Aromatoleum petrolei: one gene and its partner. The main gene of each other region encodes a partner of the protein of the gene in region 2 in a complex. Links are inferred from orthologs where the notes say so. Each region holds a gene or a part of one and is shown on either strand. Other genes may lie near its edges. The genes, in order: ToN1_RS17430 and dapF.

The links.
Region 1: the proteins of dapF (region 2) and ToN1_RS17430 are in contact, whole or in part, in a solved structure (PDB 5YGU), measured with the Escherichia coli proteins. The link is inferred for Aromatoleum petrolei from one-to-one orthologs.

Annotation. Positions count from the first base shown.
Region 1 is NZ_CP059560.1:3,832,822-3,835,934, forward strand. What follows is about bases 110-2,909. They hold ToN1_RS17430 (RNA pyrophosphohydrolase), read left to right. Parts: upstream 110-1,144; coding sequence 1,145-1,675; downstream 1,676-2,909. Other genes in these bases: ToN1_RS17425 (proline--tRNA ligase), read right to left, coding at 110-926; ToN1_RS17435 (CBS domain-containing protein), read left to right, coding at 2,037-2,516; ToN1_RS17440 (rubrerythrin family protein), read left to right, coding at 2,660-2,909. In the rest of the region: more of ToN1_RS17425, read right to left, coding at 1-109; more of ToN1_RS17440, read left to right, coding at 2,910-3,079. UniProt on the Escherichia coli protein: Master regulator of 5'-end-dependent mRNA decay.
Region 2 is NZ_CP059560.1:3,256,841-3,260,127, forward strand. What follows is about bases 151-3,124. They hold dapF (diaminopimelate epimerase), read left to right. Parts: upstream 151-1,207; coding sequence 1,208-2,041; downstream 2,042-3,124. Other genes in these bases: ToN1_RS14830 (lysophospholipid acyltransferase family protein), read left to right, coding at 151-1,018; ToN1_RS14840 (DUF484 family protein), read left to right, coding at 2,133-2,783; ToN1_RS14845 (tyrosine recombinase XerC), read left to right, coding at 2,786-3,124. Outside these bases: ToN1_RS14825 (lysophospholipid acyltransferase family protein), read left to right, coding at 1-134; more of ToN1_RS14830, read left to right, coding at 134-150; more of ToN1_RS14845, read left to right, coding at 3,125-3,287. UniProt on the Escherichia coli protein: Involved in the succinylase branch of the L-lysine biosynthesis and in the biosynthesis of the pentapeptide incorporated in the peptidoglycan moiety. Catalyzes the stereoinversion of LL-2,6-diaminopimelate (L,L-DAP) to meso-diaminopimelate (meso-DAP).

The DNA of each region.
Region 1 (3,113 bases), 580 kb from region 2 along the record:
GCGTGGTCGCCGCGCACCAGCAACAGCCACACCGTGACGCCGGCCGGCTTGCCCTTCTCATCGACGTCGTCGGTCGCGAGCACGAGCGACTTCACGGTCGTCGCGAGTGGCAGGCCGAGGAGCTTCGCGACGTCGGCGCAGGTCGCGGCGCCCGGGGTCGGAGTCTTCTCCAGCCCGTGCATCGGCGCCGCGCGCGACGCCAGCAGCGGCAGCGCCTCGGCCAACTCAATGTTCGCGGCGTAGTCCGAATCCGGGCAGTACACGATCGCATCCTCGCCGGTGTCGGCGATCACTTGGAACTCGTGCGAACGGTCGCCGCCGATGGCGCCCGTGTCGGCTGCCACCGCGCGGTAGGTGAGGCCCAGGCGGTCGAAGATGCGGCAGTAGGCCGCGTACATCGCGTCGTAGCTGCGCCCCGCGGCCTCCACGTTGCGGTCGAAGGAGTAGGCGTCCTTCATCGTGAATTCGCGCCCGCGCATCACGCCGAAGCGCGGACGGCGTTCGTCGCGGAACTTGGTCTGGATCTGGTAGAAATTCTTCGGCAGCTGGCGGTAGCTCTTCAGCTCCTGGCGCGCGATGTCGGTCACCACCTCTTCGGAGGTCGGCTGCAGTGCGAAGTCGCGCTCGTGGCGATCCTTGAAGCGCAGCATCTCCTCGCCCATCTTCTCCCAGCGGCCGGTCTCGGCCCACAGCTCGGATGGCTGAACCATCGGCATCGTCAGCTCCAGGGCGCCGGCGCGGTTCATCTCCTCGCGGACGATCTCCTCGACCTTGCGGATCACGCGCAGGCCGATCGGCAGGTAGCTGTAGATGCCGGCGGCAACCTTGCGGATAAAGCCCGCCCGCAGCATCAGCTTCTGGCTGACGACCTCGGCGTCGGCGGGGGCTTCCTTGAGGGTGGAGATGAAATACTGGCTGGCACGCATTCTGGGGTCCGCGGTAGTCGGTTGGGCAAACCACAGATTTTAGCCGGTCGCGTGCGCCTCGGGTATGCGCCGTGCAGCCGAGCCGCGGTTCGCGCAAATTTCGTCGCTCGTGCGGCAAAAAGCCCTGTCGATACGGGAACATGCCATGGGTCGTGCCTTTCCAACGCAGGGTAAGTGTGAAAAAATTGCTGCAACTCTCATGAATTGAAGGTTTGATCATGCTCGACCGTGAAGGCTATCGCCCGAACGTCGGCATCGTTCTGGTCAACGCGCGCAACGAGGTGTTCTGGGGTAAACGGATTCGCGAACATTCCTGGCAGTTCCCGCAAGGCGGCATCAAGCACGGGGAATCTCCCGAGCAGGCGATGTTCCGGGAGCTCTTCGAAGAAGTGGGTCTGCGCCCCGAGCATGTGAAGATTCTTGGCCGCACGCGCGGCTGGTTGAGGTATGACGTTCCGAAGCACTGGATAAAGAGGGAATGGCGCAACACCTACCGCGGGCAGAAACAGATCTGGTTTCTCCTGCGACTGGTCGGCCGTGATTCCGACGTCTGCCTGCGAGCCAGCAATCATCCGGAGTTCGATGCCTGGCGCTGGAGTGAGTATTGGGTGCCGCTGGAAGCTGTCATAGAGTTCAAGCGGCAGGTGTACCAGCAGGCACTGCTGGAGTTGGCGAAAAACCTGTTCCGGGTCCGTCCCGGAGAGCTGCCTGAGGCCTACCGGGCCGCCGCGGAAGCGCGCGAGCCCTGAGTGCGAGACTGACGCCGTCGCGTTGCCACCGGAACTTCCGGAGGTGGCGCGGCGGCGTTTTTTTGTGTTCTCCCTCCAGCTGCTGAACCGTTGAACGGGCGACAGGTCGAATTGCTTGTGCCGGCTTCCGACCGGCCGCGGCGCGCACCGACGGCGCCGTTCGCGGGGCGCGCTCGACTTCTGTCGAGCAATGTCTGCAAGACGCGCAAGCGCCCCTCCACGCCATCGTCTGCACTGGGAGGTGCTCATGAACCGGGAATTCGAACCGCTACCACAAGCCCGGCTGGCGGGCTTGCACTGCGAAGTCGCCAGAACGGATGAAAGTCGCAAGGTTTCCGCGTCGTCTCCCGCAGTCGAGGTGATGACCGATTTCACTCGCGTGCCTGCTGCGACCATTTCGGGCGAAACCCTGCTCGACGACGCCAATCGCGCCATGCTGCTGCGTGGCGTCCGGCTCCTCCTCGTGAGCGATGCGCGCCACCTCGTGCGCGGCGTTATCACCGTCGCCGACCTGCTTGGCGAGCGCCCCGTCCACACCGCACGTGAACGCGGCGTGCCACTCGGCGAACTGACGGTGGACAACGTGATGACTCCGCTGGAAAAGACCGAGGCCGTCGAACTCGGCGAGATCATGCGTGCCGATGTCGGCCACATCGTCTCCACGCTGCGCCGTTCAGGCCGTCAGCATTTGCTGGTGTTGGAGCGCGAGGAGGGCGGTCGCGGCCTCATCCGCGGAATCTTCTCGGCATCGCAGATCGCGCGGCAACTCGGCGAACCGCAACCGATGATCACCGAGATCGCGCGCACCTTCGCAGAGATCGAAGCGGCCATTGCGGCTTGAGCGGTGGAGACATTCCCATAGCCGGACGCCATCGAAAACATAGTTCCATTCAATTTTCGCATGGCGCCGGCGGGTTCTAGGCTTCAAGCATCCCCGGCACCAGGCCGGGGCGGATCTTCGATCCACCGAACGAGGAGACGACCATGGAACTGAAGGGATCCAGGACCGAAACGAACCTGAAGGCCGCATTTGCGGGCGAATCGCAGGCCAACCGCCGTTACCTGTACTTCGCGGCAAAGGCCGACGTTGAAGGCCAGAATGACGTCGCCGCGGTGTTCCGCTCGACGGCAGAAGGCGAAACCGGGCACGCGCACGGCCACCTCGAATATCTCGAAGCGAGCGGCGACCCGGCCACCGGCCTGCCGATCGGCGCCACTCGCGCCAACCTCGCCGCTGCCATCGCGGGCGAAACGCACGAGTACACCGACATGTACCCCGGCATGTCGAAAGCTGCGCGCGAGGAAGGCTTCGACGAGATCGCCGACTGGTTCGAGACGCTCGCCAAGGCCGAGCGCTCGCACGCGAACCGCTTCCAGAAGGCGTTGGACGCGCTGCAGGACTGAGTCCTGCGCCGTATCCGCTCACGGGCGGCCATTC
Region 2 (3,287 bases):
CGCTGGAGGAGCGCTGCGTCGCGATCAACCGCGAGATCGAGCGCCTGATCCTCGCGGGGCCGTCGCAGTACCTGTGGGGTTACAACCGCTACAAGAAGCCGTCGGGCGTGCCGGCGCCGGAGGGCGAACGGTGATGGCGCGCATCGCGAGCTGGCTCGCCGTTGCGATCTTCTGGTTGCTGCACTGGCTGCCGCTGGGCGTGCAGGCGCGCGTCGGCGCCGCGGTGGGCGAGCTGCTGTACCGCTTCGCGGGCCGGCGCCGCCATATCGTCAATGTGAATCTGCGCCTGTGCTTTCCCGAAATGGACGAGTCCGAACGCGACCGCATCGCGCGGGCGCACTTCCACGCGCTGGGCCGCAGCATGCTCGAGCGCGGGCTGCTGTGGTGGGCGAGCGAGGCGCGCCTGAAGGGCATGATCCGGCTCGAAGGGCACGAGCACGTCGATGCGTTGATTGCCGCGGGGCGGCCGGTGCTGCTGCTGGCGCCGCACTTCCTCGGTCTCGACATGGGCGGCGCGCGCTTCGCGATGGAGTTCGACAGTGTGAGCGTCTATGCGCGCCAGAACAATCCGGTGTTCGACCGCTGGCTGTTCCACGGCCGAAGTCGCTTCGGCGACCAGCTGCTGCTGTCGCGCCAGGACGGCGTGCGCGGCACCGTGAAGGCGATGAAGGCGGGGCGCCCATTCTACTATCTGCCGGACATGGACTACGGGCGCGAGGATTCGATCTTCGTGCCCTTCTTCGGCGTGCCGGCGGCGACGATCACCGGCCTGTCGCGCCTGTCGCGCCTCGCGCGCGCGGCCGTCGTGCCGGTGGTGACCGAGATGCTGCCGGGCGGCAAGGGCTATGTGACGCGGCTGGGCGAACCGTGGGCGGATTTCCCGACCGCGGACGTGGAGGCCGATACGCTGCGTATGAACCAGTGGATCGAGTCGGTCGTGCGCACGATGCCCGAGCAGTACTACTGGGTGCATCGCCGCTTCAAGACGCGTCCGCCGGGGGAGAAACGGCCGTACTGAGCGGCGCGGTACGGACGGAGCCGGTCGCCGGAATCCGTCCGACCGTCGCGTGTCGGGATACGCTGCGTAGCTCCCGCCCAGCGAGAGCCCGTGCCATCGGCGAAGGTCGCTGGACTCCCCCGGGACGCTGCGCGAAAATTCCAAAGTTCGGCTCGCGCCGATTCGAACCTTCTGAGCGGAACACCTTCCATGCACCTGCGCTTCGCCAAAATGCACGGCCTCGGCAATGACTTCGTCGTCATCGACGCCGTGCGCCAGCACGTCGAACTTACGCCTGAGCGCGTCCGCTTCCTCGCCGATCGCCATTTCGGCGTCGGCTGCGACCAGCTCCTCGTCGTGGAGCCGGCATCGCGGCCGGGCGTGGATTTCCGCTATCGCATTTTCAATGCCGACGGCGGCGAGGTCGAGCAGTGCGGCAACGGCGCGCGCTGCTTCGTGCGCTTCGTGCATGAGCAGGGGCTCACGGCCAAGCGCGAGATCCGCGTCGAGACGAAATCCGGGGTGATCGCGCCGCGCTTCGAAGACAGCGGCCTGGTCACGGTCGACATGGGGGTGCCGGTGTTCGAGCCCGCACGCGTGCCCTTCGTGTCGGATTCGGACGCGGTCGTGCAGCCACTCGACGTCGCGGGCTCGTCGATCGCGATCACGGTGGTGTCGATGGGCAACCCGCACGCCGTGCAGGTCGTCGCCGACGTCAACAGCGCCCCGGTGGCGGCGCAGGGCCCATTGATCGAGAACCATCCGCGCTTCCCGGCTCGCGTCAATGCGGGCTTCATGCAGGTGGTGGATGAGCATCGCATCCGCCTGCGCGTGTACGAGCGCGGCGCGGGCGAGACGCTCGCGTGCGGCACGGGCGCGTGCGCCGCCGTCGTTGCAGGCATCCGGCGCGAGCTGCTTGTGTCGCCGGTGCGCGTGGAGACGCGCGGCGGCGAGCTGGAGATCGCGTGGACGGGTGTCGGCGAGCCGGTGCTGATGACCGGTCCGGCCGTGACGGTTTTTGCCGGCGAGATCGAACTCGCATGATACAGCCGGACGGCGCCGTGCAACCCACGCGCCGGGCCGGTTGCCAATGAACACGCGCGGACGCCAACCGTCCGCAGGGAATGGTCCTTACATGAACGCAGCCGACGTCGCACGATATCTCAAGGAACACCCGGATTTTCTCGCCGAGCACGGTGAGCTCTTCACGCAGCTGACCGTGCCGCATCCCCACGGCGGGCAGGCGATCTCGCTCGCCGAGCGCCAGCTGCATGCACTGCGTGACAAGATCCGTCTCCTCGAAGGCAAGCTCGCCGAGCTGATCCGCTTCGGCGAGGAGAACGACGAGATCGGCGAGAAGGTGCACCGCCTGACCGTCGCGCTGCTCGAGGCGGAGGACTATGAAGCGCTGCGCCATACGCTGTTCGAGAACCTGCGCGACGATTTCTCCGTGCCCAGCGTCGCCGTGCGCATCTGGAACTCGGTGCTCACGCGCGAGGGCGAGGACTTCGCCCCGATCAGCGAGGCGATGCGTTTCTTCGCCGGCGACCTGCGCCATCCGTATTGCGGCGCGCCTGCCAATCTCGAAGTGCTGGAATGGTTCGGTGCCGACTCCGCGCACGTGCGGTCGGTCGCGCTGATCCCGCTGCGCCGCGACGCGCAGACATTCGGCCTCCTTGCCCTCGGCAGCCAGGAGGGCGAGCGCTTTTACCCCGAGATGGGCACGCTCTACGTCTCGCGCATCGGTGACATCGTCGCCGCCGCGCTGCGGCGGCAACTGGGCTGAACATGACGGGCCGCGACGACCCCGCCGTTGTCGCGGAGCCGCCGCCCGAGTGGCTGGCGGCCTATCTCGGTTATCTCGCGACCCAGCGGCGCGCGGCTGCGCTCACGCTGGAGAACTACCGGCGCGATCTCGAACGCCTGCATCGCCTCGCCGACGGACGCGCGCCGCAGACCCTGTCTGCTCACGACATCCGCCGTTTCGTCGCGCGCATGCACGGCGACGGCCTGGGCGGGCGCTCGATCGCGCGCGTGCTGTCGGCCTGGCGCGGGCTGTTCCGCTGGTTCATCCGCCAGCGCGGCGAACTGGAGCTGAACCCCGCCGAGGGGGTGCGCCCGCCGAAGTCGCCCCAGCCCTTGCCGAAGGCGCTTTCGCCCGACCAGGCGCAGGCGCTGCTCGATGCCGAGGCGGGGGACGGGCTGGAAGTGCGCGATCATGCAATGTTCGAACTGCTGTACTCGTCGGGTCTGCGTCTTGCGGAGCTTGCGGCGCTCGATGTCGGGCCGG